3 regions of the Pantoea deleyi genome follow, and region 3 is predicted to be linked to each of the others. Evidence: predicted binding sites of a transcription regulator. Region 3 holds the regulator's gene; each other region holds the start of a gene.
What was found. Region 3 encodes PurR, which represses purine synthesis genes. Its sites were predicted from a motif close to CANGCAAACGTTTGCNTG; they were not measured.

Region 1: the regulator PurR is predicted to act here: its motif matches at 1,940-1,957, upstream of purM (phosphoribosylformylglycinamidine cyclo-ligase).
Region 2: the regulator PurR is predicted to act here: its motif matches at 1,853-1,870, upstream of J1C59_RS00475 (nucleobase:cation symporter-2 family protein).

Annotation. Positions count from the first base shown of each region.
Region 1 covers NZ_CP071405.1:1,104,227-1,108,403, forward strand. The annotation lists gene pstB (phosphate ABC transporter ATP-binding protein PstB) at 1-22, shown strand, start outside; gene purN (phosphoribosylglycinamide formyltransferase) at 201-839, opposite strand; gene purM (phosphoribosylformylglycinamidine cyclo-ligase) at 836-1,876, opposite strand; gene upp (uracil phosphoribosyltransferase) at 2,107-2,733, shown strand; gene uraA (uracil permease) at 2,879-4,162, shown strand.
Region 2 covers NZ_CP071405.1:104,488-108,664, reverse strand. The annotation lists gene recG (ATP-dependent DNA helicase RecG) at 1-1,818, shown strand, start outside; gene J1C59_RS00475 (nucleobase:cation symporter-2 family protein) at 1,922-3,295, shown strand; gene J1C59_RS00470 (AsmA family protein) at 3,414-4,177, shown strand, end outside.
Region 3 covers NZ_CP071405.1:2,177,494-2,181,670, forward strand. The annotation lists gene J1C59_RS10225 (Grx4 family monothiol glutaredoxin) at 1-32, opposite strand, end outside; gene J1C59_RS10230 (C40 family peptidase) at 398-1,195, shown strand; gene cydH (cytochrome bd-I oxidase subunit CydH) at 1,244-1,333, opposite strand; gene purR (HTH-type transcriptional repressor PurR) at 1,616-2,641, shown strand; gene punR (DNA-binding transcriptional activator PunR) at 2,638-3,543, opposite strand; gene punC (purine nucleoside transporter PunC) at 3,651-4,177, shown strand, end outside.

The DNA of each region.
Region 1 (4,177 bases), 1.1 Mb from region 3:
TATTACGGGGCGCTACGGCTGAGTCAGCATCGGGAAAGGGGCGACCTGCAGGGAGATCACACCGGCTCAGGGGGCCTGTGTCCTGCGTAAAGACGCAAAAGATGCCCTCCATGGCCCGCGATGCTTTACTCCGGACACAGGCCCCCATCGCTTTACGTTTGTCAGCCGTCTGTGGGAAACTCCTGACGGCTTCCGGCACATCAGTCGTTAGCATAACCCTGTGGCGGCAGCGGTTCGCCATCCAGCCAGGCTTTGCCGTCGCGCATCCTCAGCCGTCCCTCGACAAACCAGCCGATCACCAGCGGATAGATCGCGTGCTCCTGATGCTGAACCCGCTCGGTAATTTCCGCTTCGCTGTCGCCGGGAAAAACCGGGACTTTCGCCTGCAGGATCACCGGGCCACCATCCAGCTCTTCGGTGACAAAATGCACGGAGGTGCCATGTTCGCTGTCGCCATTCTCCAGCGCCTGACGGTGCGTATGCAGGCCCGGATATTTCGGCAGCAGAGAAGGGTGGACATTCAGCAGGCGATCGTGAAAATGGGCGACGAACGCGGGGCTGAGGATCCGCATATAGCCCGCCAGCACAATCAGATCGGGCGAGTATGCTTCGATCGCCGCGATGAGCTGGCGGTCAAAGGCTTCACGGTCAGCGAAGTCGCTGGCGGCAAGCGCATGAGCGGGGACACCCGCCTCCTGCGCCCGCGTCAGGCCATACGCGGCGGCACGGTTGCTGAACACGGCAGCCACGCTGCCGTGAATCCGCCCGCTTGCGCAGGCGTCAAGGATGGACTGAAGGTTACTTCCGTTGCCGGAAATCAGTACAACCAGCTTTTTCATCCGTTAATAACCACACGCTCTTCCGCATCGGAGGCTTTGATCACGCCCAGCTTCCAGGCTTTCTCGCCTGCCGCCTGCATCAGCGCAATCGCCTTATCCGCATCGGCCGGACTCAGAGCGATAACCATGCCGACCCCGCAGTTAAAGGTGCGATACATCTCGAAACGGCTGACGTTGCCCGCCTGCTGCAGCCAGCTGAAGACGGCCGGCCACTGCCAGCTCGTCTCGTCGATGACCGCCTGCGTGTTGTCAGGCAGCACGCGCGGAATATTTTCCCAGAAGCCGCCGCCGGTCAGGTGCGCAATCGCGTGCACATCGACCTGCTCAATCAGGCTCAGGATGTTCTTCACATAGATGCGGGTGGGTTCCAGCAGATGGTCGGCCAGCGGTTTGCCTTCCAGCTGTTCAGACAGCGGATCGGTGTTGCTGACTTCCAGAATTTTGCGCACCAGCGAGTAGCCGTTGGAGTGCGGGCCGCTGGAGCCGAGGGCGATCAGTACGTCGCCATCCTGCACCTTGCTGCCATCAATGATTTCGGACTTTTCCACCACGCCGACGCAGAACCCGGCCACGTCATAATCTTCGCCGTGATACATGCCTGGCATCTCGGCGGTTTCACCGCCCACCAGCGCACAACCTGACTGCAGACACCCTTCCGCGATACCGGTGATCACCGCAGAGGCCGTTTCCACATCCAGTTTTCCGGTAGCGTAATAGTCGAGGAAGAAGAGCGGCTCGGCGCCCTGAACCACCAGATCGTTGACGCACATCGCGACCAGGTCAACGCCGATGGCATCGTGACGTTTGAGATCCATCGCCAGACGCAGCTTGGTGCCCACGCCATCGGTGCCGGAAACCAGCACGGGTTCACGGTATTTCTGCGGCAGCGCGCAAAGCGCACCAAAACCGCCCAGTCCACCCATCACTTCCGGGCGACGCGTCTTTTTCACTACGCCTTTAATACGGTCAACCAGAGCGTTACCAGCATCAATATCAACACCGGCGTCTTTGTAACTGAGAGAGGTTTTGTCGGTCACTGCGAGGTCCCCACGCGAGTTGCGGTTGGTGGTTTAAAATAAAGCGCGGCAATTCTATCAGTGCAGGCAAACGTTTGCGAGTCCGGGATTGCGCATCGGCCGAATTTCATCAATCCTCTGTTTATCCCCGTAAAAGCCGCGGTATTGCGCAAGGAGAGGTGGCGCGCCGTCCAAAAGGCGGTATAATCCCGCGATTTTTTTTTAGCTCAACTCATTCCGGGAGAACACCAATGAAGATCGTGGAAGTCAGACACCCGCTGGTCAAACATAAACTGGGCCTGATGCGTGAGCATGATATCAGTACAAAGCGTTTTCGCGAGCTGGCGTCGGAAGTGGGCAGCCTGCTGACCTATGAAGCGACCGCCGATCTGGAAACAGAGCGCGTAACCATTGAGGGCTGGAACGGCCCGGTAGAGATCGACCAGATCAAAGGCAAAAAAATCACGGTGGTGCCGATTCTGCGTGCCGGTCTTGGCATGATGGAAGGGGTGCTGGAGCACGTTCCCAGCGCCCGTATCAGCGTGGTGGGCGTCTACCGCGATGAAGAGACGCTGGAGCCGGTGCCTTACTTCCAGAAGCTGGTCTCTAACATCGAAGAGCGCCTGGCGCTGGTTGTCGATCCCATGCTGGCCACCGGTGGCTCCATGATCGCCACCATCGACCTCCTGAAGAAAGCGGGCTGCTCCAGCATCAAGGTGCTGGTACTGGTGGCTGCGCCGGAAGGGATCGCGGCGCTGGAGAAAGCGCATCCGGACGTTGAGCTGTACACCGCGTCAGTGGATCAGGGGCTGAACGACAAGGGTTATATCATTCCCGGACTCGGCGATGCCGGGGACAAAATTTTCGGAACCAAATAAATCGCATAGCCGACCAGAGAGTCGGCTTTTTTTTGGCAAAAAAAAGTTCCCGGAACGGGTCGGGTCTGCCGTGAGGCTGACCGGCGCGCCTGCTGCTGTGGCAGCGGTGCGGACCTGCGGGAGAGATAACCTAAGGGGATAAATGATGACTCGTCGCGCCATTGGCGTCAGTGAACGACCGCCGTTACTGCAGACCATTCCACTCAGCCTGCAACACCTGTTCGCCATGTTTGGTGCCACCGTGCTGGTGCCGATTCTGTTCCATATCAACCCGGCCACCGTGCTGCTGTTCAACGGGGTGGGCACACTGATTTATCTCTTTATCTGTAAAGGCAAAATTCCCGCCTATCTGGGCTCGAGCTTTGCGTTTATCTCGCCGGTGCTGCTGTTGCTGCCGCTGGGCTATGAGGTGGCGCTGGGCGGATTTATTCTGTGCGGCGTGCTGTTCTGCATTGTGGCGCTGATCGTTAAACGCGCCGGAACCGGCTGGCTCGACGTCATGTTCCCGCCTGCGGCGATGGGGGCGATTGTTGCCGTCATCGGCCTGGAGCTGGCTGGCGTGGCCGCCAACATGGCGGGCCTGCTGCCCGCTGAAGGCAGTACGCCAGACAGTAAAACGGTGTTGATCTCGCTGGTGACGCTGGCGGTGACGGTATTCGGATCGGTGCTGTTCCGCGGTTTCCTGGCGATCATTCCGATTCTGGTTGGCGTGGTCGTGGGGTATCTGCTCTCCGCCGTGATGGGCATCGTGGACTGGAGCGGCGTCGAGCGTGCGCCATGGTTCGCCCTGCCAACGTTCTACACGCCGCGCTTTGAGTGGGTGGCGATGCTGACGATTCTGCCGGCGGCGCTGGTGGTCATCGCCGAGCATATCGGTCATCTGGTGGTGACCGCGAACATCGTGAAGAAAGATCTGATCCGCGATCCGGGCCTGCATCGTTCGATGTTTGCCAACGGCTTATCGACGGTGATCTCCGGCTTCTTTGGTTCCACGCCAAACACCACTTACGGCGAGAATATCGGTGTGATGGCGATCACCCGCGTCTACAGTACCTGGGTCATCGGTGGCGCGGCGATTCTGGCGATCCTGCTCTCCTGCGTCGGCAAGCTGGCGGCCGTGATCCAGGCGATCCCGGTGCCGGTCATGGGCGGCGTCTCGCTGCTGCTGTACGGGGTGATCGGCGCATCCGGTATCCGCGTGCTGATCGAATCTAAGGTCGACTACAACAAGGCACAGAACCTGATCCTCACCTCGGTGATCCTGATCATCGGCGTCAGCGGCGCGAAGGTACATATCGGCGCGGCGGAGCTGAAAGGCATGGCGCTGGCGACGATCGTGGGTGTCGGCCTGGCGCTGATCTTCCGCGTGATCTCGCTGCTGCGTCCGGAAGAAGTGGTACTGGAAGCCGACGAACCGCGCGAACCGTGATCCCGGCCTGAGTCA
Region 2 (4,177 bases), 1.9 Mb from region 3:
GGCAGCGGTGTTCTGACGATGCGCTTCTTCAATTTCAACGCGGGCATGAAGAACGCTCTCTCGCCGGGCCGTCGCGTCACCGCCTATGGCGAAATTAAGCGCGGCCAGCGTGGCGCAGAGATTATCCACCCCGAATACCGTATTCAGGGCGAACAGAGCAATGTGACGCTGGAAGAGACCCTGACGCCGGTTTATCCCACCACCGAAGGCATTCGTCAGGCCACGCTGCGAAATCTCACCGACCAGGCGCTGACGCTGCTGGAGAGCTGCCCGATTGCCGAGCTACTGCCGCAGGAGCTGAGCAGCGGGCTGATCAGCCTGCCTGACGCGCTCCGCACGCTGCATCGTCCACCGCCCGATCTCCGGCTCAGCGAGCTGGAGAGTGGCCGTCATCCGGCACAGCGCCGGTTGATTCTGGAAGAGCTGCTGGCTCACAACCTCAGCATGCTGGCGGTGCGCGCCGGTGCGCAGCGTTACTACGCATTACCGATGCCGCCGCGCCACACTCTCAGCGATCGGCTGCTGGCCGCGCTGCCCTTCTCACCCACCCGCGCTCAGGCGCGCGTGGTGACGGAGATAGAGAAGGATCTGGCCAACGATTTTCCGATGATGCGGCTGGTGCAGGGCGACGTCGGCTCCGGCAAGACCCTGGTCGCCGCACTCGCGGCGCTGAATGTGATCGCGCACGGCAGGCAGGTCGCGCTGATGGCGCCGACCGAGCTGCTGGCTGAACAGCACGCCAGTAACTTCCGTCAGTGGTTTGCGCCCCTGGGTATTGAAGTCGGCTGGCTGGCCGGTAAACAGAAGGGCAAAGCCCGCCAGGCGCAGCAGGAGGCGATAGCCAGCGGTCAGGTGGCGATGGTGGTCGGCACCCATGCGCTGTTCCAGGAGCAGGTCCGGTTCAGCGGGCTGGCGCTGGTCATTATTGATGAGCAGCACCGGTTTGGCGTCCACCAGCGACTGGCGCTGTGGGAAAAGGGCGAAGAGCAGGGTTTTCATCCGCATCAGCTGATCATGACCGCCACGCCGATCCCGCGCACCCTGGCGATGACCGCCTATGCCGATCTGGATACCTCCACCATCGACGAACTGCCGCCGGGACGGACTCCGGTGACCACGGTGGCTATCCCCGACTCCCGCCGTGATGAGATCGTGGCGCGGGTTGAGCACGCCTGTCGCGAAGGGCGCCAGGCTTACTGGGTCTGCACCCTGATCGAAGAGTCAGACCTGCTGGAAGCCCAGGCCGCAGAAGCGAGCTGGGAGTCGCTGAAAACGGCGCTGCCCGGCCTGAATATCGGGCTGGTGCATGGCCGGATGAAACCGGCAGAGAAGCAGGCCGTCATGCAGGCGTTCAAGGCCAATGAGCTGCAGCTTCTGGTCGCGACCACCGTGATCGAGGTGGGCGTGGATGTGCCTAATGCCAGCCTGATGATCATCGAAAACCCGGAGCGGTTAGGGCTGGCGCAGCTGCATCAGCTACGGGGACGCGTAGGCCGCGGTGCCGTGGCATCCCACTGTGTACTGCTCTACAAAGCGCCCCTGAGCAAGACGGCGCAGAAGCGTCTGCAGGTGCTGCGCGACAGTAACGACGGCTTTGTCATTGCCCAGTTCGATCTGGAGATCCGTGGCCCCGGAGAGCTGCTGGGCACGCGCCAGACCGGGAACGCCGAATTTAAAGTCGCTGACCTGCTGCGCGATCAGGCGATGGTGCCGGAAGTGCAGCGCGTGGCGCGCCATATCCATCAACACTATCCCGAACAGGCCAGCGCCCTGATTGAACGCTGGCTGCCAGAGAACACCCGTTACACCAACGTCTGAGTCAGATCCCGCTGTTGCGGCCGGTTTATCCCCACGGGCAAACGATTGCTTTTAGCCTGCGGATGATTACAATCGCCACACACTTTTTCGGGAAGAACAGAAGATGTCCATCACTCCGCAGCCAGACCAGCCCTCCGCCCAGCACAGCGAACTGATTTACCGTCTCGAAGATCGTCCACCGCTGCCGCAGACGCTGTTTGCCGCCGGTCAGCATCTGCTGGCGATGTTCGTTGCGGTGATTACCCCCGCGATTCTGATTTGTCAGGCGCTGGGCCTGCCCGCAGAGGATACCCGGCACGTTATCAGCATGTCGCTGTTTGCCTCGGGCGTCGCCTCGCTGCTGCAAATCAAAACCTGGGGGCCGGTCGGCTCGGGCCTGCTGTCGATTCAGGGCACGAGCTTTAACTTCGTGACGCCGCTGATCATGGGCGGGATGGCGCTGAAAAATGGCGGGGCTGACGTTCCCGCCATGATGGCTGCCCTGTTTGGCACGCTGATGGTCGCCTCCTGTACCGAAATGGTGTTGTCGCGCGTCCTCCATCTGGCCCGCCGGATTATCACGCCGCTGGTTTCAGGTATCGTCGTGATGATTATCGGCCTGTCGCTGATCCAGGTAGGACTGACCTCGATTGGCGGTGGCTTCAGCGCCATCAGCGACCACACCTTCGGCGCGCCAAAGAATCTGATGCTGGCGGGAGCCGTGCTGCTGGTGATTGTGCTGCTTAACCGGCAGAAAAACCCCTACCTGCGCGTGGCCTCGCTGGTGATTGCGATGGCGGTGGGTTATCTGCTGGCCTGGGCGATGGGGATGCTGCCTGCTGCGGGCTTACCGGACAATCAGCCGCTGATTGTGGTGCCTGCCCCGCTCTACTATGGTCTGGGCTTTGACTGGAATCTGCTTATCCCGCTGATGCTGGTGTTTATGGTGACCTCCCTGGAGACTATCGGCGATATCACCGCGACGTCCGATGTCTCCGAGCAGCCGGTCAGCGGCCCGCTCTACATGAAACGCCTGAAAGGGGGCGTGCTGGCGAATGGCCTTAACTCCTTTGTTTCCGCGCTGTTCAATACCTTCCCGAACTCCTGCTTCGGACAGAACAACGGGGTGATTCAGCTGACCGGTGTGGCCAGCCGCTACGTGGGCTTTGTGGTGGCGCTGATGCTGATTGTGCTGGGGCTGTTCCCGGCGGTCAGCGGTCTGGTGCAGATGATCCCTGAGCCGGTGCTCGGCGGCGCCACCATCGTGATGTTCGGCACCATCGCCGCATCGGGGGTTCGCATCGTGTCGCGCGAGCCGCTTAACCGTCGCGCCATCATGATTATCGCGCTGTCGCTGGCGGTGGGTCTGGGCGTTTCGCAGCAGCCGCTGATCCTGCAGTTTGCGCCGGACTGGCTGAAAACCCTGCTCTCTTCCGGCATCGCGGCGGGCGGTATCACCGCGATCGTTCTCAACCTGATTTTCCCGCAGGAGAAGTAAGGCCACGGGCAGGCTCCGGCCTGCCTGCTAATTATTCGGATTTACATCCAGGCTGTTGAGCTGTAACGGGAATTCAGGCATAACAACCTCTCACCGGATTCAACTCGGGAAGGATGCAATGAAATTTCTTGGAAAGTTTTTCCTCACCATACTTTTGCTGCTGCTGTTCACCCTGGTGGTGATCTATGTTCTGCTGCAGACACAGTGGGGTGCAGGCTGGTTCAGCCGTTGGGTGAGCGACAAAACCGAATGGCATCTCTCCCTGAGCAAAATTGAACACAATTTCTCGTCGCCCTCTCACATCATTCTGGATGACTTCAGCTTTGGTCACGACGGGCAGCCTGCGGTGCTGGTCGCCAGACGGGTCGATCTGGGCCTGGCGCTGATTCAGTTCAGCGATCCGCTGCACTTCAGCAGCCTGGAACTGCGCGATGGCGAGGTCAATCTGGCCAATCTGACGGCAGGCAGCGCGCTGCCGATTCAGGCCGATCGTCTGCAACTCAATAATATGCGTGTCGACAGCCCTGATACTGCGCTGCCGCTGTTTGCCCGCCAGGTAAATGGCGGCATCATGCCGTGGAAACCTGTTGCCCTGGATATGCTGGGCCGCGATGCCCGCTTCCAGATGAGCGCGGGCAGCATGACGCTGAATGAGGTGCCGGCTGAAAACGTCCTGATCCAGGGCAGCGTGTCCCAGGGCCGGATGCGCATCGACAATATGGGGGCCGACCTGGCGCGCGGTTCCATGACCGGTAACGGTGAACGCGACGCCCAGGGCAACTGGAAAGTGAATCAGCTGCGCCTGAACGACATCCGCCTGCAGACCGCCAGCAGCCTGAAGGATTTCCTGCACAGGTTACAGGTGGTGCCCTCTCTTGCCAT
Region 3 (4,177 bases):
TGGCGCTGAATTTTTTCTACAGTACTCATAATTGCCTTCCTTAATTCGCGACTTCGTGTTTGTTTATTGTAGCGACTTCGCAGCTGGACTGAAAACGAGATTTTGCCTGCTGCCCGCCTGAATAGCCATCCTGGTTAAGTTAAGCCGCAATGCGTCACGTTTCCTGATGATTAACAGTGGGTAACAGATTAATAATTCGTAATAAATTTGCTGATATAAGATGCTGAAAATGTTCATTTTCAACACAATTTCAGCGGTTACAAAGATTAATAATAAAAGACCTTACAGTTTTCAAAAGAACTGGACTAGAATGGCCTGGGCGCTGATCCTCGATCAGATTAATCTCAACTTTGTCACGGTGCGTAGTGGCCATGACAACTTAACTCATTAACGGACTATGCGTTTAATCATTACGCTTTTCATGCTGGCTTTTGCGCAACTGTTTTTCAACACCGCCGCTGCGTCGCCTCACGCGCCGGTGAACGTGAGTGCGCATAAAGCAGAGAAAAAGAGTGCGCGCGACGATGAGCGTCGCAAGCGTCGCCCCGTCAAAACGGTCTCCAAAAAACCGCGTGTCACGCCTGTTCAGAAACTTAAAACGAAAAAACAGAAAAAAGCTGAACTCACCGCGACCCAGACACCTGCTAAGAAGACCTCGCTTAAAACCGCCCGCATCAGCAAGAATCACGACAAGAAACGTTATGGTCATCAGCGTACGCTGAAAACCGCCGACGCCGACACCCGCGAAACCGGCACCATTAAAATGAGCAAATCTCACCGCCAGCGTTACCAGAAGGCGCGTGAAACGGCGATGACCAAACTGATGGGCCAGCTGGGTAAACCCTACCAGTGGGGGGGAACCTCGCCACACACCGGTTTCGACTGCAGCGGCCTGGTCTGGTACGCCTATAAGGATCTGGTGAAATTCAAAATCCCGCGTACCGCCAACGAGATGTATCACCTGCGTGACGCCGCGCCAATCAAGCGTGAGTCGCTGGAGAAAGGCGATCTGGTCTTCTTCCGCATCAATGGCCGCGGCACCGCCGACCATGTCGGCGTCTACCTGGGCGATGGCAAGTTTATTCAGTCGCCACGCACCGGTAAAGATATCCAGATCAGCGCGTTAGGGGAAGATTACTGGCAGCGCCACTACATCGGCGCCCGCCGGGTGATGACGCCAAAAACCATCCGCTGAGCCACACGACAGAAAGAAAAAAGCCGGGACAATCCCGGCTTTTTTTTATCAGTGCAGAATGGCAGTAAAACTAAAGGCCACAATCATCAGCAGACAGCCGACGGCGGTCATTAAGGCCAGTTTGAGGTCAGTACTCACAGCTTGTTCCTTAGTCACACAGTTTACAGGGTTATTCCATTTTCCCACACGACCCGGTAAAAATCTCGTTTTATCCGCCCAGCCTTGTTAGAATCCCGCCTTTGTTGCGCAACGCGCGCAACTCTGATTCCGTTTGCGCATCTTTTCAGGCGGTTTTTCCTCCGCCTGCGGTCAGATTACCGGCCAGGAACGCTGCATTTTTGCGGAAAAAACCCTGAGCAGACGCAAACGTTTAACACTACGCTTATCAGAGAGTTAGATAAGCACCGGAGTCCGATTTTCATGGCAACAATTAAAGATGTGGCAAAACGCGCTGGCGTCTCCACGACCACCGTTTCGCACGTCATCAATAAAACCCGCTTTGTGGCTGAAGAGACGCGCGAAGCGGTCTGGCAGGCGATCAAGGAACTGCACTACTCACCCAGCGCCGTGGCACGCAGCCTGAAAGTGAACCACACGCGCACGCTGGGGCTGCTGGCCACCTCAAGCGAAGCCCCCTACTTTGCTGAAATCATCGAAGCCGTCGAGAATCACTGCTTCGATAAGGGCTACACGCTGATTCTGGGCAATGCGCACAACGATCTGCAAAAGCAGCGTGCCTATCTCAGCATGATGGCGCAGAAGCGCGTGGATGGCCTGCTGGTGATGTGCTCCGAATACCCGGACGATCTGCTGCAGATGCTGGAAGAGAACCGCAACATCCCGATGGTAGTGATGGACTGGGGCGAATCCCGCGCCGACTTCACCGACACGGTGCTGGATAACGCCTTCCAGGGTGGCTATCTGGCCGGCCGCTATCTGATCGAACGCGGACACCGTGATATTGGCGCGATCCCCGGCCAGATGGAGCGCAATACCGGCGGCGGCCGCCATGCCGGTTTCCTGAAGGCGCTGGAAGAGGCGAACATTCAGCCGCGCGCGGAATGGATCGTGCAGGGTGACTTCGAGCCGGAGTCAGGCTATCAGGCGATGCAGCAGATCCTGTCGCAGAAGCAGCGCCCCACGGCGGTGTTCTGTGGCGGTGACATCATGGCGATGGGGGCGATTTGCGCCGCCGACGAGATGGGGTTGCGCGTGCCTCAGGATATTTCGGTGATCGGGTATGATAACGTGCGCAACGCCCGCTATTTCGCGCCAGCCCTGACCACGGTTCATCAGCCCAAGGCCCAGCTGGGTGAGAAGGCGCTGGATATGCTGCTGGACCGCATCACCAGCAAACGTGAAGTGTCGCAGACCATCGAGGTTCACCCGACGCTGATCGAACGCCGCTCCGTGGCCGATGGTCCGTTCCGCGACTACCGTCGTTAATCTTCGCTTAACCACTCCTGATTAAGCGTCTGCGCATCGCCCAGATAGCTGAGCAACCAGCCTGTCGCCGGTGATGCGCGATCTTCTGCCCAGCTGACGCAGCAGGGACTGTCCGGAAAGGGAACCGGCAGCGTCAGTTCGGCCAGTTCGCCGCTGTCGAGCAGCGGCCTGGCCAGATGGCCCGGCACCATCGCCACACACAAGCCCGCCTGCACACACTCCAGCCCGGTCTGCCACTCCGGCACCACCAGCCTGCGCTGATTATCCAGCGTCCACGTCATGCGGCGCGGCAGCGCCCGCGAGGTATCTTCCAGCACCAGCGACGGCCAGCTGCGCAGCGTATCGTCATCGATCTGGCTCGCCTGCGTCAGCGGATGATCGGGCGCGACCACGCAGCGCCAGTTGAGCGTGCCCATATCGCGGAAGGCAAAACGCCCCCCTACCGGTATCGCCTGGGTCGCGCCAATCGCGATCTCCACCCGCCCGTCGGCCAGCGCATCCCAGACGCCATTGAACACCTCATAACTGATGCTCAGCTCCATATCCGGAAAGTGACGATAGAAATCTTTGACCAGCTGGCGGGTGCGCTGAGGCTTGGCGATGCGGTCAACGGCGATGCTCAGCTGGCCGCGCCAGCCATTTGCCAGCTGCTGACACTGTCGGCGGGTGGCGAGCATTTTTTTGATGACGCTGCGCCCTTCGCGGACGAAATGTTCCCCTGCCGGGGTCAATACCACTTCCCGATGCTGACGCTCGAACAGCGGCACCGCCAGCCAGGTCTCCAGCTGACGCACAGTATAGCTGATGGCAGAGGGCACCCGATGCAACTCCTGCGCGGCCGCGCTGAAGCTGCCGCCGCGCGCCACGGCGTCAACCACCTCTAATGCATATTCGGACCACATAATCTGCCTTCAAAATTTTTAACAGCAATCGGCAAATATTAGCGTTTCACAGCGGCAAACGCACCTTTTACACTCTGCCGCGTTCATCCTGCAAAAATGAGAATCAGATGTTATCGAATAAAGGATTTATGCCCTATCTTGCCCTGCTGAGTATGCTGGGCTTTCTGGCCACGGATATGTACCTGCCCGCCTTCGGAGCGATGCAGCAGAGCTTTAATACCTCGCCCGGCCTGATCAGCGCCAGTATGAGTCTCTTTCTGGCCGGCTTTGCCTGTGGCCAGCTCTTCTGGGGGCCGCTGTCGGACCGCATTGGCCGCAAGCCGGTGCTGCTGGCCGGTCTGACGCTGTTTGCCGTCGGCTGCGCCGGGATGCTGTGGGTCAGCGATATCGCCCTGATGCTGGCGCTGCGCTTTGTTCAGGCGATTGGCGTCTGTGCCGCTGCCGTGAGCTGGCAGGCGCTGGTGGTGGACCGCTACCCTGCCGCGCGGGCCAGCAAAGTCTTTGCCACTATCATGCCGCTGGTCGCCCTCTCTCCGGCGCTGGCGCCGCTGCTGGGTGCCTGGCTGATCGGCCACTTCCACTGGCGTTCGATTTTCCTGGTGCTGACGCTGATTGCGGTCGCGCTGATCCTCGT